3 regions of the Mesorhizobium sp. MC2-1-1 genome follow, and region 3 is predicted to be linked to each of the others. Evidence: predicted binding sites of a transcription regulator. Region 3 holds the regulator's gene; each other region holds the start of a gene.
The links. Region 3 encodes LexA, which represses DNA repair genes until DNA is damaged. Its sites were predicted from a motif close to TGTTCNNNNTGTGTTCNG; they were not measured.
Positions count from the first base shown of each region.

Region 1: ACR64R_RS24405 (putative DNA modification/repair radical SAM protein) is a predicted target of LexA. The motif match lies at 3,054-3,071, and genes of this name have one in related genera.
Region 2: parE (DNA topoisomerase IV subunit B) is a predicted target of LexA. The motif match lies at 2,294-2,311, and genes of this name have one in related genera.

Region 1 covers NZ_CP195205.1:4,929,467-4,935,873, reverse strand. Annotated here, with positions in the region: gene ACR64R_RS24415 (aspartate aminotransferase family protein) at 83-1,465, shown strand; gene ACR64R_RS24410 (glutamine synthetase family protein) at 1,477-2,883, shown strand; gene ACR64R_RS24405 (putative DNA modification/repair radical SAM protein) at 3,073-4,308, shown strand; gene ACR64R_RS24400 (UdgX family uracil-DNA binding protein) at 4,311-5,777, shown strand; gene ACR64R_RS24395 (glycerate kinase type-2 family protein) at 5,886-6,407, opposite strand, start outside.
Region 2 covers NZ_CP195205.1:2,119,963-2,126,369, reverse strand. Annotated here, with positions in the region: gene ACR64R_RS10710 (FUSC family protein) at 1-132, opposite strand, end outside; gene parE (DNA topoisomerase IV subunit B) at 175-2,229, opposite strand; gene cpaB (Flp pilus assembly protein CpaB) at 2,481-3,401, shown strand; gene ACR64R_RS10695 (type II and III secretion system protein family protein) at 3,431-4,870, shown strand; gene ACR64R_RS10690 (hypothetical protein) at 4,875-5,147, shown strand; gene ACR64R_RS10685 (CpaE/TadZ family protein) at 5,161-6,375, shown strand; gene ACR64R_RS10680 (TadA family conjugal transfer-associated ATPase) at 6,372-6,407, shown strand, end outside.
Region 3 covers NZ_CP195205.1:1,771,939-1,778,345, reverse strand. Annotated here, with positions in the region: gene gltX (glutamate--tRNA ligase) at 1-1,088, opposite strand, end outside; gene ACR64R_RS08980 (ComEC/Rec2 family competence protein) at 1,426-3,666, shown strand; gene lexA (transcriptional repressor LexA) at 3,660-4,394, opposite strand; gene kynU (kynureninase) at 4,845-6,092, shown strand; gene ACR64R_RS08965 (alpha/beta hydrolase) at 6,155-6,407, shown strand, end outside.

The DNA of each region.
Region 1 (6,407 bases), 2.8 Mb from region 3:
GATCCAACATCCGCCCCTATTGCGGCCAATTGCAGTTTTGCCTGGCCATGGGCAGAGTGCCGCGCCAGACAGAGGGGTTTTCATGCAGGCATCGGACAGTTCCAGGAGTTCCATCGGCGGCATCGCTGTCGCCCGCATCGCCGAATTGCGCGAGGCGGAGGCGGCCGCCTTCCGCGAGGCGCGGCCGAAATCCGAGGCAAAGCTCGGCAACGGCATCGCCGGCTTCCTCGGCGGCGTGCCGATGCACTGGATGACCGACTGGCCTACGCCGTTCCCGATCCTTGTCGACCGCGCCAAAGGCGCCACCATCACCGATATCGACGGCAACAGGCTCGACGATTTCTGCCTTGGCGACACGGGCTCGATGCTCGGCCATTCGCCGCCGGCGGTTGCCCGCGCGATCCGCCGGCAGTCCGGGCGGGGGCTGACCTACATGCTGCCCAGCGAGGATGCGCTGGCGATCGGCCCGCTCCTGCAGCAGCGCTTCGGCCTGCCCTACTGGCAGATCGCCACGACCGCCACCGACGCCAACCGCTTCGCGCTGCGCGTCGCCCGCGCCGTCACCGGGCGTGAAAAGATCCTGGTCTTCAACGGCTGCTACCATGGTTCGGTCGACGAGACGATGGTGCGGCTGATCGACGGCAAGCCGGTGAACCGGCCAGGACTCGCCGGAGAATTCCGCGACCTGACGCGGGCGACGAAGATCGTGGAGTTCAACGACGTCCCCGCCTTGGAGGCCGCGCTTGCGGATCGCGACGTCGCCTGCGTCATCACCGAACCGGTGCTGACCAATTCATGCATGGTGCTGCCGGGACCGGGCTTCCACGACGCGTTGCGGCGCCTGACGCGTGCGGCCGGCACGCTGCTTTTGATCGACGAGACGCATACGATTTCCACCGGCCCGGGCGGCTACACGAAGAAATACGGGCTGGAACCGGACCTGTTCGTGCTCGGCAAACCGGTGGCCGGCGGCGTGCCGGCGAGCATCTGGGGCATGACCGAGGAGGTCGCCACCCGCTATGGCGCCTACAACCGGAGGAAGGAACCCGGCTATTCCGGCATGGGTACGACGCTGTCGGCCAATCCGCTGCAATTCGCGGCGATGCGGGCAACGCTGGAAGAGGTTATGACGGAGGAGGCCTACGCGCATATGGACCGGCTGGCGCGCCGGCTCGATGCGGGGCTCTCCGCCGTCATCGCGCGAAACAAGCTGCCCTGGCACGTCGCGCGGGTCGGCGCCCGCGTCGAGTTCATCTGCGCGCCCGGTCCGCTGACGAATGGCGGCGAGGCGGAAAAGGCGCACGCGCCGGAGCTGGAAGCCGCTGTCCATGTGGCGTTGGTCAATCGCGGCGTGCTGATCGCACCCTTCCACAACATGATGCTGATCTCGCCGGCAACGACGTCGGCGCAAGTGAGCCGGCTGATCGCCGCCTTCGCCGCGGTTGCGGCCAGGCTTACGGCATGAGACAAGCTGCCATGGACAATCCGAACGCCGTAGCAACCTCTCCCTCAGGCTCGACGCCCGCCGAAGCGAAGGCCTTTCTCGACGCGCATCCCGAGATCGAGGCGTTCGACATCGTGCTGACCGACGCCAACGGGATCGGCCGCGGCAAGATCGTGCGCCGGCACGAGCTGATGGGCATTTTCGAGAACGGTCGGCATCTGCCGATCTCGATCCTTGGCCTCGACATCACCGGCGAGGACGTGCACGAGACCGGACTGGTGTGGGATACCGGCGATGGCGACCTGCGCGCGTGGCCGATCCCCGGCACGCTGGTGCCGCTCTACGGCACCAGCCCGGCGCGCGGCCAGGTGCTGATGTCGATGTATCATCTCGACGGTCAGCCGATGACGTCGGACCCGCGGCTTGTGCTGGCAAGGCAGGTCGAATTGCTGGCGGCGCGCGGCCTCCATCCGGCCGGCGCCTTCGAGCTCGAGTTCTTCCTTTTGTCCAACGAGCGCGACGCCGACGGCAAGGTGCAGCCCGCCCGCGCGGTGCTCGACGGCCGCCGCTCGGCCAAGACGGAAGTCTATTCGGTCGACCATCTGCATGGCATGGAGCCGCTGTTTTCCGACATCTACGCGGCCGCCAAGGCGCAAGGCATTCCGGCCGAAACCGTCATCTCCGAATACGCGCCTGGCCAGTACGAGCTGACGCTGAACTACCGCAAGGACGTCATGCGGGCGGCCGACGACCTCGTCATGCTGAAGCGGCTGGTGCGGGCACAGGCGCGCCGGCACAGCGTCACCGCCTGCTTCATGGCCAAGCCCATTGAGGCCTATGCCGGCTCGGGCATGCATTTCCACGTCTCCCTGCTGGACGATGCCGGCCGCAACGTCTTTACCGAGGCTGCCGGCCAGAGATGGTCACCGAAGCTGCTCAACGCGCTTGGCGGCCTGATCCACACCATGGCGGAATCGATGCTGGTGTTTGCGCCGCACGCCAATTCATGGCGCCGCTTCGTCTCGCAGTCCTACGCACCGGTGGCGCCGACCTGGGGCGTCAACAACCGCTCGGTAGCGCTGCGCGTGCCGGCGGGCGATGCCAGGAACCGCCGCATCGAGCACCGGCCTTCCGGCGTCGACGCCAATCCGTATCTGGTGGCGGCAACGGTGTTGGCCGGGATCGTCAAAGGCCTCGACGAGGGCCTGGACCCGGGGCCGGAAACGACAGGGAACGGCTACGAGCAGGCGAGCGAAAGATCGACCATGCCGGCCGACTGGCGCGCCGCGATCGAGGCGGCCAGGGGCTCCGATTTCCTGAAATCGGCGCTCGGCCCCGACCTGCACCGCACCTTCGTGGCGATCAAGCAGGCGGAGTATCTGCGTGTCGCCCGCACCGTCAGCGAGCTGGACTACCACCTTTATCTTCACGAGGTTTGAGGGCTGGCGCGCCGGGCAATTCCAGGGAAAGTGTGCAACGGTTTTCCGCTTGGAATTGCCCAAAAAAGGTAGCCAGATCGGGTCGGCGTTTCTGTGAGACGGTGACCTGGTCTGGGCGCGGCGATCACGTTTTGCCGACGGCAATCAAAAGTTATAGCCAATTCCATTTATGGAACATACCATGAACGAATGACTGTGCTTTCCATCCGCGAGAAACTGGCGATCCTGTCCGACGCCGCCAAGTACGACGCCTCCTGCGCCTCTTCCGGGTCGGCGAAACGCGACTCGCTGAGATCGGGCGGCATCGGCTCGACAGAGGGGTCCGGCATCTGCCATTCCTATGCGCCGGATGGGCGCTGCATCTCGCTCTTGAAAATCCTGCTCACCAATTTCTGCATCTATGACTGCAGCTACTGCATCAACCGCTCGTCCTCGAATGTGCGGCGCGCCCGTTTCAGCGTCGACGAGGTGGTGAAGCTCACCATGGATTTCTATCGCCGCAACTACATCGAGGGGCTGTTCCTGTCCTCGGGCGTCATCCGCTCGCCCGACGAGACGATGGGCGAGATGGTCGAAGTGGCGCGCAGGCTCAGGATCGAGGAAAAGTTCGGCGGCTATATCCACCTCAAGACCATCCCGGAAGCGTCGGCCGAATTGATCGAAACGGCAGGTCTCTATGCCGACCGTCTGTCGATCAACGTCGAACTGCCGACCGACGAGGGCGTGAAGAAGCTTGCGCCGGAAAAGAAACCGGAAACGATTCGGCTTTCGATGGCGAAGCTGCGGCGCAAGATCGAGGAGAAGGCCGAGCCGACATTGCAGAGCCGCAGGCGCGAGCGCTTCGCCCCGGGAGGCCAGTCGACGCAGATGATCGTCGGCGCCGACAGGACCTCCGACGATGGCATCCTGCGCGCCAGCGCCCGGCTCTATGGCAGCTATCACCTGCGGCGCGTCTACTACTCCGCCTTCAGCCCGATCCCGGATTCGTCGTCTTCGCTGCCATTGCAGAAGCCGCCGCTGATGCGCGAGCACCGGCTCTACCAAGCGGATTGGCTGATGCGCTTCTACGGTTTCTCGCAGCCGGAAATCCTGGCCGGCAGCAATGACGGCATGCTCGACCTGGCAATCGATCCCAAGCTTGCCTGGGCGCTGCGCAACCGGGGCCGGTTTCCGGTCGATGTCAACCGCGCCGAGCGCGAAGCGCTGCTGCGCGTGCCAGGCCTCGGCACCAAGGTCATCGACAGGATCATCGAGACACGCCGCCACCGCCGGCTGCGGCTCGAGGATGTCGGACGGCTCTGCCATTCGATCGCGAAGGTCAGACCCTTCATCATCGCGGAAGGCTGGTCGCCCGGCGCGCTCACCGACAAGGTTGGTCTGCGTCAGACGATCACGCGTTCCTGCGAGCAACTTTCGTTGTTCTAACCATGGTCAATACCCAGCTCAATCTCGCCGCATATCTCGTCCGGCTCGAAAGCCAGACGGATTTTGCGGGCTGGCGCGACGCGGCGCGGCGGCTGGCGACGAACGACATCCCGCCGGAGAACGTCTCATGGCAGGTCGAGCCTGATAGCGAAAGCCGTGGCAATGATTTGCCGGCTGTACGGGCCGATGCGCGGCTGGTCGCGCCGCGCGAGTTCATCGAGCGGGCCGAAACCGTGATCTGCCATTGCGACCCCGAGCGCTTCGGCCTCCTCTACCGGCTGCTGTGGCGGCTGCGGTCCGAACCCAAGCTGCTGTCGATTGCGACCGATCCTGACATCCGGCGGCTGGAGGCGATGGAAAAGGCGGTGAGACGCGACATCCACAAGATGCGCGCCTTCGTGCGCTTCCGGAAGATCGGCGAAGGCGCGGACGAGCGCTACGTCGCCTGGTTCGAGCCGGAGCATTTCATCGTCGAGCGCAATGCCGACTTCTTCGTGCGGCGCTTCACCGGCATGCGATGGACGATCCTGACGCCGTATGCCTCGGCCGACTGGGACGGTGAGCGGCTGGCGATCGGCCCGGGGGCCGGCAAGCGCGATGCACCTGCGCAAGACGATGCCGAGGCGTTGTGGCGGACCTATTTCGAGAATATCTTCAACCCAGCCCGCCTCAAGGTGAAGGCGATGCAGAAGGAGATGCCGAAGAAATATTGGCGGAACCTTCCCGAGGCCTCGCTCATTCCAGATCTGATAGCAGGAGCGGACAAAGCCGCGTCAGCCATGATCGAGCGCATGCCAACCACCCCAGCGCCCCACCATGCCAAGGTACAGGCCAAGCACTGGCCTACGCCTGAGCCGACCGATGTGGCTGCGCCTGAGGCGGAAGATATTCCGCAGTTGCGCGAAGTGGCGAAAGGCTGCCATCGCTGCCCGCTCTGGCGCGATGCCACGCAGACCGTCTTCGGCGAAGGGCCGGAGAACGCCGATGTGATCTTCGTCGGCGAACAGCCGGGCGATCAGGAGGATCTGGCCGGCAAGCCATTCGTGGGGCCGCCGGGCAAGGTGTTTGATAGCATCCTCGACGATGCCGAGATCGACCGCCGCAAGGTCTATGTGACCAATGCGGTCAAACACTTCAAATTCGAGCCGCGCGGCAAGCGGCGCATCCACTCGAAACCCAATGCCGGCGAAATCCAGGCCTGCCGCTGGTGGCTGGACAAGGAACTCGACCTGATCAAGCCGAACCTCGTGGTGGCGCTCGGCGCGACGGCGGCGCAGTCGCTGCTCGGCAAGGCGGTGCCGATCACCAAGATGCGCGGCGACATGGTCGAGCGTGAGGATGGGTTGCGCGTGTTCCTCACCATCCACCCTTCCTTCATCCTGCGCATCCGGGAGCAGGAGAACAAGGAGGCCGAGCGGGAGCGTTTCCTCAAGGATATGCGGAAGGTGAGGGAGCTGATGGAGGCGTGACCGTTGTTCTGCGCGCCCAAGGAAGGGTTTGACGGATCCTGTTGTATGGAGGTCGCGCGGCCTTGGAGATTAGCCGAAACGCCATCAGTTCTTCTGTGGGGCTCCGCGCTACCTAACGAGTATCGCCCTCAGATCATTCACGTTCGTTCCGGTCGGTCCCGGCACGAACAGGTCGCCGACCGCATTGAACGCCGTCCACGCGTTGTTGCCGGCGAGCATGGCCTTGGCGTCGACGCCTGCCGCGCGCATGCGCGCCACGGTCGAGCCGTCGGCGAAGGCGCCGGCATTGTTCTCCGAGCCGTCGATGCCGTCAGTGTCGGCGGCCAGTGCGTGGATGCCATTCACGCCGTCGATGCCGATGGCGAAGGCAAGCAGGAATTCGGAATTGCGGCCGCCCTTGCCCCTTATGCCATTAACAGGGGCGCGCAGCGTCACCGTCGTCTCCCCGCCGGAGAGGATCAGCACCGGCTTGGCGAAGGGGCGGTTGCGTGTCGCCACCTCACGCGCGATCGCGGCATGGACGCCGCCGACCTCGCGCGCCTCGCCCTCGATGGCGTCCGACAGGATGACGGCCTCGATGCCTTGCCGCTTCGCTTCGGCGGCCGCGGCCTCCAGCGACACGCCGGCCGA
Region 2 (6,407 bases), 350 kb from region 3:
TGCGTAGGCAACAAGAAGCGCAATCAGCCCGGCCGAAACGGTGCGCAAGGCAAAAATCCAGTCCGAACGGGTCGGCTGCGCAAAACCGCTTAACGTCGTCTCGGCAAGTTCTTTCAGCCGCGTCCAAGTCACCTCGGTTCTCCGTACCGGAGAGTGTTATGGACCAGCAGGCGATCAGATATCCAGCACGTCCGTTTCGGCGAATTCGGCGCGTTCCTGGATGAAGCGGAAACGCGCTTCGGGCTTGGTGCCCATCAGCGCGTCGACGGCATCCCTGGTGGCCTGCTCGGCGTCGATCACATCGACGCGCAGAAGCGTGCGCTTCCTCGGATCCATCGTGGTCTCCTTGAGCTGCGAGGCCATCATCTCGCCCAGGCCCTTGAATCGGCCGATCTCGACCTTGCCGCGCCCGGTGAATTCGGTGCGCAGCAGCTCGTCCTTGTGCGCATCGTCGCGGGCGTAGCCGACCTTGCCGCCCTGCCGGATAGAGTAAAGCGGCGGCACGGCCATGTAGAGATGGCCGCCGCGGATCAGGTTCGGCATCTCCTGATAGAAGAAGGTGATCAACAGCGAAGCGATATGCGCGCCGTCGACGTCGGCGTCGGTCATGATGATCACGCGGTCGTAGCGCAGGTCCTCGTCGCGATATTTCGAGCGCGTGCCGCAGCCGAGCGCCTGGATCAGGTCGGAGATCTGCTGGTTGGCGGCGAGCTTGTCGTTGCCGGCGGAGGCGACGTTGAGGATCTTGCCGCGCAGCGGCAGCACCGCCTGGCTGGCGCGGTCACGCGCCTGCTTGGCCGAGCCGCCGGCCGAGTCGCCCTCGACGATGAAGATCTCGGCGCCGGCGGCTGCGTTCTGGGTGCAGTCGGCGAGCTTGCCAGGAAGACGAAGCTTGCGCACCGCGCTCTTGCGCGACACTTCCTTTTCCTGGCGGCGGCGCACGCGCTCGTCGGCGCGCGCGATGACCCATTCGAGAAGCTTCGAGGCTTCCTGCGGATTGTCGGCCAGCCAATGGTCGAACGGGTCGCGGATGGCGTTTTCGACGATGCGCATCGCCTCGATCGTCGCCAACCGGTCCTTCGTCTGGCCGACGAATTCCGGCTCGCGGATGAACACCGACAGCATGCCGGCGGCGGAGATCATCACGTCGTCGGTGGTGATGATCGAGGCGCGCTTGTTGCCGATGAGATCGGCATAGGCGCGCAGTCCGCGCGCCAGCACGTTGCGCAAGCCAGCCTCATGCGTGCCGCCCTCGGGGGTCGGAATGGTGTTGCAGTAGGAGTTGAGGAAACCGTCGCCGCCGAACCAGGTCACGGCCCATTCCAGCGAACCGTGGCCGCCCTGCTTGTCGCTCTTCCCGGCGAAGACCTCCCGCGTGACCTGGAACTCGTCGCCGAGCGTCGCCTTGAGATAGTCCTTGAGGCCGCCGGGGAAATGGAACTCCGCCTTGGCCGGCGTCTGGTCCTTCTCCTTGATCAGCGAGGGGTCGCAGGTCCAGCGGATCTCGACGCCGCCGAACAGATAGGCCTTCGAGCGCGCCATGCGATAAAGCCGCGCCGGTTCGAACGCAGCGCCCTTGCCGAAGATTTGCTCATCGGGATGGAAGCGCGTCCTGGTGCCACGGCGGTTATGGACCTCGCCAAGATGTTCGAGGCCACTGACCGGTACACCGCGTGAAAAACGCTGCCGGTAGAGCTGGCGGCCGCGCGCGACTTCGACCTCGAGGTGATCGGACAGCGCGTTGACCACCGAAACACCGACGCCGTGCAGACCGCCGGAGGTCTCGTAGACCTTGGAGTCGAACTTGCCGCCCGAGTGCAGCGTCGTCATGATGACTTCGAGCGCCGGCTTCTTGAATTTCGGATGCGGATCGACCGGGATGCCGCGGCCGTTGTCGGTGACGGTGAGGAAGCCGTCGGCGGAAAGCTCGACGTCGATGAAGGTGGCGTGGCCGGCCACCGCCTCGTCCATCGAATTGTCGATGACCTCGGCGAACAGGTGATGCATCGCCTTGTCGTCGGTGCCGCCGATATACATGCCCGGACGGCGGCGCACCGGCTCAAGTCCTTCCAGCACCTCGATGTCGGCGGCGCTATAGCTTTCGCTGCCGTCACGGACAGTGGTCGGGCGCTTCGCGGCCTGCACCAGCGGATCGGCGGGGCGCGAGGGCGCACGCACCGGCTGTACCGGCTTTTCAATCTTGCCGAAGAGGTCGTTGCTGTCGTCCATGTGAGGCCTAGCGTCGGTAATGCGAATCAGTTCTCGATACTGCCACGCTTTTGGCGAGCGAACGAGTTCCTGTTCCGTTCAGGGATCAAACTGTCTCTTATTCCAAAACCATTCGATAACCAAGCGGGCCGAAATAGGGCGGTCCGCGCGCCTCGTTATTCCTGATTCTTTAACAATGATGTCTAGCGTTAGGTCCAACTAAAAAGACCAAGGGCGTCAGGGGTTTCGTTGTGAGGGGCAGGGCCATAACCATGATCGGCATCGCCGCCGTCTTCGGCGCGATCTCGATCTTCGCGGCGGACTTCTGGGTCAAGAGCCAGGCAGGGGCTCTGCCTGAGGTCAAGGTCGTCTCCGTCGCGGCGCCGCAGCAGCCCAAGATCGAGTTCAAGACCATCGTGGTGGCTCAAGCGCCGCTGCGATACGGCATGGAGCTCGGTCGCCCGCAACTCGCCGAGATCCCGTGGCCGCAGGATTCGCTGCCGCAAGGCGCTTTCCCAACGATCGACAAGCTGCTTGCCGACGGCAGCCGGGTCGTGCTGTCGCCGATCGAGGTCAACGAACCGGTGCTGCTCGCCAAGCTGTCGGGACCAAACGGCCGCGCCACGCTTTCCAACATTCTGTCGCCGGGCATGCGGGCCGTCACCATCCGCACTGACGAGATCGCGGGTGTCGGCGGCTTCGTTACCCCGGGTGACCGGGTCGACGTCGTGTTGACGCGCGATGCCGGCGATATCCAGGAAGTGTCGAAGAACGCTCAAGGCGCGGCCGGCTCGACGGTGACGTCCGAGATCGTCGTTTCCGACGCCAAGGTGCTTTCGGTCGGGCAGGGCGCCGACGAGCGCAAGACGGAGCCTCAGGTCGCCAACTCGGTGACTATCGAAGTCACCAACGAAGGTGCGCAGAAAGTGGCGCTTGCCCGCACCGTCGGGACCCTGTCGCTGTCCTTGCGTTCGGCGGCCGACGCCAGCGCCAGCAAGGGCGGACTTACGACCATCTCGTCCTTCGGCGGCTCGGTTGCGGCGAACGCGCAGGCGGGCGCCGCCTCGCTGGTGAGCGCGGTGACGAAGGAATCCAGCGAGCCGAAACTCAGGACGGTCATCGTGACGCGCGGCGACAAGGTCGAGGAATACAAGGTTCCTTCGCGGGAACCGCCGCAGGAACTGCAGCAATAGCCGGTGGGGACCGGCGGGGACGAGGTAAGATGTTCGGGTTTGATGCATTTCGGGCGACCAGGGGATGGCGTCTTTTCGGCGTGATCGCGCTGGCCGCGGCAATGCTGGGCGTCGCCGCGCCCGCAAGAGCCGGCAACGATATCGTCTATGTCTCGGCGAACAAGAACGCGTCGATCAAGGTCGCCAAGGGCAAGCCGAAGACGATCATGACGAGCGCCGCCTTCTACCAGATCGTCATCGGCGATCCGGAGATCGCCAACGTCAACCCGCTGACCGACAAGTCCTTCTATGTGCTGGGTAACAATCTGGGCACCACCGGCATTGCCCTATTCGACCAGAACAAGCAGCTGGTGGGCACCATCGACATCGAAGTGACGCTGGATACCGACCAGTTGGCCAGCACCATCCGCGCCAGCGTGCCCGACGCCAAGATCAAGGTCGGGTCGGCAAACGGCCGCGTCGTGCTGTCGGGAGAGGCCGACGACGCGGTTGCTGCCGACAAGGCCAGCAAGATCGCGTCGCGTTTCTCGGGCAATGAGGAAGTCATCAACTCGGTCAACATCTCGTCTTCGCAGCAGGTGCAGCTCAACGTCCGCTTCGTCGAGATCAACCGCCAGGCCGGCCAGGACCTCGGCGCCAAATACGCAGCCAATTTCGCCTATGGCATCGGAAATCGCAACGTCGTGCTGAACCCGGACGGGGGAAACGTGCCGACGGCCGGGACAGGTGAGATTATCGGCAGCCTGCTGTCTAATGGCCTGTCGATCGATATCGCCATCAAGGCGCTGGAGGAACGCGGTCTGGCACGGCGGCTGGCGGAGCCGAACCTGATTGCCCGTTCGGGCCAGACGGCCAGCTTCCTTGCCGGCGGCGAGTTCCCGATCCCGGTCTCGGAAGACAATGGCAAGATCAGCGTCACCTACAAGAAATACGGCGTCGGCCTCGATTTCACGCCGACGGTGCTGAAGGACGGGCTGGTCAGCCTCGACATCGCGCCGGAAGTGTCCTCGATCGACCCATCGGCTTCCATCCAGGTCAGCAGCGGCATTTCCATTCCGGCCTTCATCGTGCGCCGCGCCAGGACATCGGTCGACCTCAAGAACGGCCAGAGCTTCATGATCGCCGGTCTCTTGCAGTCGCAGAACGACATCACCACGTCGCGTGTGCCGGGGATCGGCAAGCTGCCGGTGCTCGGTCCGCTGTTTTCGTCGAAATCCTATCAGCGGCGCGAGACCGATCTGGTGATTATCGTCACGCCTTACCTGGTCAAGCCGGTCGATCCTTCGAAAAAGATGGTCGAGCCAACCGACGGCACCCGGCCAGCAAGCGTCGCCGACTATTTCCTCAACAACACCGAGGAGGTCGATGCCTCGGCGCCGAAGCGCCCGGTGACACTGGCCGATGGCAGCGCCGCCCGCCCGGTGGCCGCCACCAAGTCCGGCCACTTCCTCGACCTGCCGAAGGAATAAGGCCATGCGCATCTACACTTGCATCGCACTGCTCATGGCCGGGCTCGTTGGCGGCTGCACCAGCGACGATTATGTGCGCACCGAGGGCGTGACGCCGGGGGTCGGCAACGCGCAGGCAGCCAACACCGCCATGCAGATGGTCGATCCCTGGAAGTACGGCGTCCAGAACACCAGGCTCCTGGTGCCGGCCCAGCGTCCGAGCTCGGAGAGCACAGCCGTCGGCGCCAAAGCCGGTTCGGCACCGACGACGACATCATCATCAACGACATCGAATTGATGGGCCGACGACGATGGCATCTGGCACCAAGACCAAGAAGATCCTGCTTGTCTCCACCGACAGGGTGTTTGCGCAGGACACGCGGACGGCCTTCGCCGCCTCCGAGGTCATCGAGCTCCTGACGCTGGAAAAGAGCGTCAACGAATTGCGCGGCGAGGTCCTCGAGGCGGATTTCGGCACCGTCATCGTCGACATGGATGCTGCGAAACTCGAAGAGATCGAGTCGTTGCAGCGCGTCATGCGACGACTGGAAGGCAGCGTTCCAGTGGTCGTCGTCACCCAGGAATTCAACGCCGCGGCGGTGCGCATCCTGGTGCAGCTCAAGGTGGCCGATTTCCTGGTCAAGCCGATTACGACGGCCGATCTCGTGCGTTCGGTCATCCGCGCGCTGCAAGGTCCGGGGCGGGAAGAAAATACAGAATCGCACATCTATACCTTCATGCCGGCCGCCGGCGGCGTCGGCACCACCACGCTCGCCTTGCAAACGGCCTTCCAGTTGCATCATTCGGTGATGCGCGGCGCCTCGACATGCGTCGTCGACCTCAATTTCCAGCAGGGCGCCTGCGCCGAATATCTCGACCTCGAACCGCGCTTCGACATCACGGAAATCGAGAACCAGCCGGAACGCCTCGACCGGCAACTGCTCGATGTGATGCTGTCAAAGCATGAGAGCGGGCTGTGCGTGCTGGCGGCGCCGACGCGTCCCTCGGACATGCGATCGTTCAAGACCGACGTGGTGGTACGCATGCTGGACCTTGTGGCGGCTTATTTCGACAATGTCGTGATCGACATGCCGCGCACGTGGTTTCCCTGGACCGAGACGGTGCTCCTGGGGTCCAACAAGCTCTATATCGTCGCGGAGATGACGGTGCCTTGCCTGCGTCATACGCAGCGTCTAATCCAGGCCGTCTATGAGACCGCCGGCAAGGAAGTTAAGCCCAACGTCATCGTCAATCGCTTCGAGCAGAAGATGTTCGACAGCGGCATCAGGCAGGCCGACGTCCAGGACATACTCGGCGAGCATTTCGTCGGCGGCATCTCCAACAATTACCGGCTGGTGCGCGAGGCCGTCGACCGGGGCGTGCCGCTGCACGCCATCGACCCCAACGCCAATGTCGTCAACGACCTGAAGAAGATCATCCTGCCGGAGGAGGCCGTCCAGACCACGGTGAAGTCGAAATCGCTGTTCGGCCTCGGCAAGGGCCTGCTGAGGAGGAAGGCGGGATGACCAGTCGCTTTTCCAACCTGCAGAACCGCGAT
Region 3 (6,407 bases):
TTTGCCCGCTCCTTGAGACCGGGCATGGCGGCAAGCAGTTGCGCCTTGCGCTTGTCGTCGAGCTTTGCCGCAAACGCGGGCCCGCCTTCGAGATAGGGCAAGGTGGCGACGAAGATGTCGAACAACGCATGATCGTCCATCTTGCGCATATGGACGCCGTTCAGCGCCTCGAGCTTGGCGAAGTCGAAGCGGGCCGCGCCCTTGTTGACGTCGCCGATGTCGAACCAGGCGATCATGTCCTTGATCGACATCACCTCGTCGTCGCCATGGCTCCAGCCGAGCCTGGCCAGATAGTTGAGCAGAGCTTCCGGCAGATAACCCATGGCGCGATAGGCCTCGACGCCCAGCGCGCCGTGCCGCTTCGACAGCTTGGCGCCGTCGGCGCCGTGGATCAGCGGGATGTGCGACATCGACGGCACCGACCAGCCCATGGCATTGTAGATCACCGTCTGGCGCGCGGCGTTGGTCAGGTGATCGTCGCCGCGGATGATATGGGTGACGCCCATGTCATGGTCGTCGACGACGACGGCATGCATGTAGGTCGGGACGCCGTCGGAACGAAGGATGATAAAGTCGTCGAGATCCTTGTTCGGGAAGCGAACCTCGCCCTGCACGCGATCATGCACGACCGTCACGCCCTCGGTCGGCGCCTTGATGCGGATGGCGCCCTTGACGCCTGCAGGCGCCTCGGACGCATCGCGGTCGCGCCACTGGCCGTTGTAGCGAGGCGGCAGGCCCTTGGCGCGAGCCGCCTCGCGCATCGCCTCGAGCTCTGCCGGCGTCTCATAGGCGTAATAGGCCTTGCCCATTCGCACGAGCTCCTCAGCCACCTCCCGATGGCGCGGCGCGCGCTGGAACTGCGAAACGGCCTCGCCGTCCCAGGAGAGGCCGAGCCAGGTCAGTCCGTCGAGAATGGCCGCCGTGGCCGCCTCCGTGGAGCGTTCGCGGTCGGTGTCTTCGATGCGCAGCAGCATTTGGCCGCCTGTGTGCCTGGCGTAGAGCCAATTGAACAGCGCGGTGCGGGCCCCGCCGATATGCAGGTAGCCTGTGGGCGAGGGGGCAAAACGGGTGACGACCTTGTCGGACATGGAACTCTCGAAGAAGCACTGAAGAAATGCATGTTTCGCGCTGACTTCCACGCGACCGGCGTTCATGTAGCATAGGGCGTCTGGGGCGCAAGGGGCAGACCCGATGGCTGGACGTGGCCGGGGCGCGGAAGAGGGCGGGGAAACGACAGCAGGCGTCAGCGAGCGCCTGATGTTCGCTCGCGCCATATCGGCCGAAGCGGCGCCGTTGCCGGTTCCGGAACCCCATCCGCCGGCGGAGCTTCCGTCGTCCGGCGACGGTGCGTGGCGGCCAGTTTCGCCTTCGGCCGAGGCACTCGGAGGACTCCGCAGACAACTTGGCCGGGCGTCGTTCTCCGCGATGCGCCAAAGCATCGTCGACGCCGCCGCGACCGAGCTCGATCGTGGCGTTGCCTTCCTGCTGGTGCCGGTCTTCCTTGCCGCCGGCGTGATCTATTACTTTTCGCTGAGCACTGAGCCGGACCTCTACAGGCCGATGGCGGCGGTGGCTCTGATGGCCGTATGCGCGACGGTCTCGCGCTCCTGGCAGAGAACGCACCTGACCTTCATGGCAGCGCTTTTCTGCGCCCTGGGCTTTCTGGCCGCCAAGGTGGAAACCTGGCGAATGGCAACCCCGATGCTGGGGTCAGAAATCCAGACGCGGCTGACCGGCCGCCTCATCGTCGCCGAGACATTGGCCAACGGCCGTGTCCGGCTGACCATCGATCTGATTTCCACGGAGCATCCGAAGCTGCGCTACGCACCGGATCGCGTCAGGCTCTCGGCGCGCAGGATTCCGCCCGACATGACGGCAGGGTCGATACTGACCGGCTATGTGAAGCTGCTGCCGCCAACAGGCCCGGTTCGGCCCGAAAGCTATGACTATTCCTTCGACAGCTATTTTAGCGGCATTGGCGCAAGCGGCTTTTTCCTGGGCGATCCAAAGCTGATTGCGCCGACGCCGGCCGCATCGACGGAGGCACCCTTCGGCGCGCGCGTTGCATCGGCCATAGAAAACGCGCGCGAAGGCATAGCCGATCACATAAGGAGCGCCATCGGCGGGTCCGAAGGCGAGATCGCGGCGGCGCTGATAGTCGGCGTGCGCGCCGGGATTCCGGAGGCGATCAACGAGTCGATGCGGCGGACCGGCATCTATCACATCATCTCGATCTCCGGTCTCCACATGGCGCTGGTCGCCGGCACGATCATGGTGCTGTTGCGAGGTGCCTTCGCGCTGTTTCCCGATTTCTCGTCGCGCCGGCCGGTGAAGAAATATGCCGCTGCAATCGCGCTGCTCTCGATCGCCTGCTACCTCGTGATCTCCGGTATCGTGGTGGCGGCCGAGCGAAGCTTCATCATGCTGGCGGTCATGCTTGTCGCCGTGCTCTTCGACCGCGCGGCGCTGACGATGCGAAACCTGGCGATCTCGGCCATCGCCGTCATCCTCGTCTCGCCGCATGAAGTGGTCGGCCCGAGCTTCCAGATGTCTTTCGCCGCCACTGCTGCGCTCGTCGGCGCCTATGCCGGCTTTGCCGACTACCGCGCCGGCAAAACGACCACGCCGCCGGCAAGGCGCTCGTTTGTCGGCTTCGTCTCTCGAAAACTGGCGGTTGGAGTGGGTGGAGCCGCGATTACCTCGCTTGTCGCGGGCAGCGCGACATTGCTGTTCGCAATCTGGCACTTCCAGCGTGTGTCGCCGCTCAGCTTGCTGGCCAATCTGGCGGTCATGCCGATCGTCTCTCTGATCGTCATGCCGTTCGCCGTGCTTAGCGCACTGGCCATGCCCTTCGGCTTTGACGGTCCTTTTCTCTATGTGATGGGCAAGGGGCTCACCGCGATGATAGCCATCTCGGCATGGATTTCCGAGCGCTCGCCGGTCGATGCCGTCGGGCTTATCTCGATCCAGTCCGTGCTGCTAGCAACCATCGCGCTCGTCATCGCAACCATGGCCACCACCTGGCTGAGGCTAGCCGCCGTTCCGTTCGCGCTCGCCGCGCTGCTGGCCATCCCGCATGTCCGAACGCCTGATGTGCTCATTTCAGAGGATGCCCATCTGGTGGCAATGCCGATCGGCGGCGGAGAGCTTGCCATCAACCGCGAACGCTCCAATGAGTTCACCACCGACAATTGGAAACGGGCGCTGAAAGCCGAGCAAATCGTGCCGCCGGAGACATTCGCCAACGGGGCGCTCGACATCGCCGACCCCGTCGACCTGCCGGCGGGCTCGCCCTTCTACTGTATCGGCGATCTCTGCATCGGCCGGTATCCTTCCGGCGCGATCGTGGCGCTCGCCGAGACCCGAGACAACGCCCGGTCGGCCTGCGGGTTCGCGGACCTCATCGTCATCAACGACGCCACGGCCTACAACCCATGCCGCGATCCGCGCGTGCTCGTCGTCACCAAACGGCAACTGGCGCGCGGCGGCAGCGCCGCCATCTTCTTCGATCCGCAATCGGCAACCGCGCGGCCGGCCATCAGCTACGCGGTCCAAGAACCGTATCGGCCATGGCACGAGCAGCGGAAATACGCGCGCGAGGCGAGGGGGCTGCCTCCGTACAAGCGACAGGAAAAAGCGAACATCAAACCGGCGCCCACTCAGTAACGCCGGATCAGCCCGACCAGCTTGCCCTGAACCTTTACCCGATCCGGTCCGAATATCCGGGTCTCATAGGCCGGGTTGGCCGCCTCGAGCGCGATCGAGGCGCCCTTGCGGCGGAAGCGCTTGAGCGTCGCTTCCTCGTCGTCGACCAGCGCCACCACGATCTCGCCCGGGCTTGCCGTGTTGGCGTTGCGGATGATAACGGTGTCGCCGTCGAAGATGCCGGCCTCGATCATCGAGTCGCCCTTGACCTCCAGCGCATAATGCTCGCCGCCGGTGATCATGTCCGGGGGCACAGTGATCGAATGCGTCTGGTGCTGGATGGCGTCGATCGGCACACCGGCGGCGATGCGGCCCATAACCGGGATGGAAACGGCCGAAGTGGATTCATCGTCATTGCTGGGCGTCGGCGTGCGCGACGGCGTCGCCGGCTTGACCTGTCGACCGAGATTGCCCTGGCCCCCCTGGATGACGCTAGGCGAAAACTTCTTAGCGGCATTCAAGCCAGGCGCGATCGAGTCGGGAAGCCGCAAGACCTCCAATGCGCGCGCCCGGTTCGGCAGCCGGCGAATGAAACCGCGCTCTTCCAGCGCCGTGATCAGACGGTGGATGCCGGACTTCGAGGCGAGGTCGAGCGCCTCCTTCATCTCGTCGAAGGATGGAGGAATCCCGCTCTCCTTCAGGCGTTCATGGATGAACATCAGGAGTTCATGTTGTTTGCGCGTCAGCATCGGCGGCCCCCACGGGTTCTGAAACCAGAATCAGAAAAACAAACCCAGAACAAACACTATCTGTTCCAGTTGTGTTCCGCAACCGTTTAAAGTTTAGTGAATTTGTTAGGACCGCCGAAACAATGTTGCATCCGAGGGGCCTTGGCCGCTACCTGTAGCGCAGTGGCATTGATTCCGCTCGAATTTGCAGCCTTGCTTAAATGGGAACAGCGGGTGGCGGCATCACGGAAGTGCCGGGTGCGATCGCGCATACATCGATTGCGCATGCCGCACCGTGAACGAAACGAACCCAAAATGCCAACGTCGGCGATTTGCCGGTTCACGGTTCTCGCCCTCCATGGACCAGCTAACACAGGACGAAAGGTTCTTGCCCGGACGCCGACGGTGGTGAGACAACCGCTCTTGGCCAGCCGTGAGCGGCGGGCATTCCGAAATGTAGGCGGTAGCATAATGGGGGGAATTCCTGATCTCGCCGAGATCGAGGCTATGGACGCAGCAGATCCGCTGCGTGCCTTGCGCGATCAATTCGTCCTGCCGGAAGGGGTGATCTATCTCGACGGGAATTCGTTGGGAGCCGCTCCACACGCCGCATTCGAGGAACTGCGCAAAGCAGCTAACGAGGAGTGGGCGCATGACCTCATTCGTGCCTGGAACAAGGATGGATGGTTCGACATGCCGGTCGAACTGGGCGACCAGCTCGGGCGGCTGATCGGCGCGGCGCCTGGCCAGACCGTGGTCTGCGACACCACGTCGATCAACATCTACAAGGTGCTGCATGCGGCGATGGCGATGCGGCCGGGCCGAACCGTGATCGTTGCCGAGGGCGACAGTTTTCCGACCGATCTCTATATGGCCGAAGGCGTGGCCTCGACCGGAAAGAACACCGTCCTGCGCCTGGCCGGCGTGCACGCGCCAACCATCGAGGAACTGATCGACGAAAGCACCGCGGTGGTGCTGGTCAACCACGTCAACTACAAGTCCGGCGAGTTGCGCGACATGGCGGCGCTCACGCGCAAGGCGCATGACGCCGGTGCGCTGATCGTATGGGATCTGTGTCACAGCGCGGGGGCCATGCCGGTTGAACTTGACAGGGCGAACGCCGATTTCGCGGTCGGCTGCACCTATAAATATCTCAACGGGGGGCCAGGTTCACCCGCGTTCATCTATGCGGCCGAGCGGCATCTTGCCGATGTGCAGCAGCCCCTCAGCGGGTGGTGGGGCCACGCGCGGCCGTTCGCCTTCGAGCAAGCCTATGCGCCGGACACCGGCATCCGTCGGTTCCTGTGCGGCACGCAGCCGGTCCTGTCGATGCGCACGCTGAAGGGCGCGCTCGACGTCTGGAACGGCGTCGACCTGGCGATGGTGAGAAGGAAGAGCACCGCGCTGGCCGATCTGTTCATCGAACTCGTCGAGGCAAGATGCGGAGGTTACGATCTTACTCTCGAAAGTACCCGCGACGGCGCCAAACGCGGCAGCCAGATTTCATTCATTCACCCGCATGGCTACCGGATCATGCAGGCCCTGATCGAACGCGGCGTGATCGGCGATTTTCGGGCGCCGTCGACCATGCGCTTCGGCTTCACGCCACTCTATGTCGGCTACAGCGACGTGTGGCGCGCCGTGGAGGTGCTCGCCGACATACTGCGAAGCGGCGCCTGGCGAGAGGCGCGCTTCGCCGTCAAGGCCACCGTCACCTGAGTCTTGGGTCGGCGATGCCATGAGAAGCCAATCAAAGTTGACCTGACCGCGGGAGGGGCCCTGTGCTCGAACACCGTATTGCCGACTGGAACGACGCCTATGCCAACGGCGCGAACATCGCCGGCGGCGATCGTTGGCCGGCGGCGTGGGACCAGCCGGCGCAGGCATTTCGCGAAGAGTTGCTGACCCAGGGCAGGGCGCGGCTCGACATCGCCTATGGCGAAGCGCCGCGCAACCAGCTCGATCTGTTTCTACCGCCAGCGACGCCAAAGGGGCTCGTCGTGTTCATCCACGGCGGCTATTGGATGGGGTCGG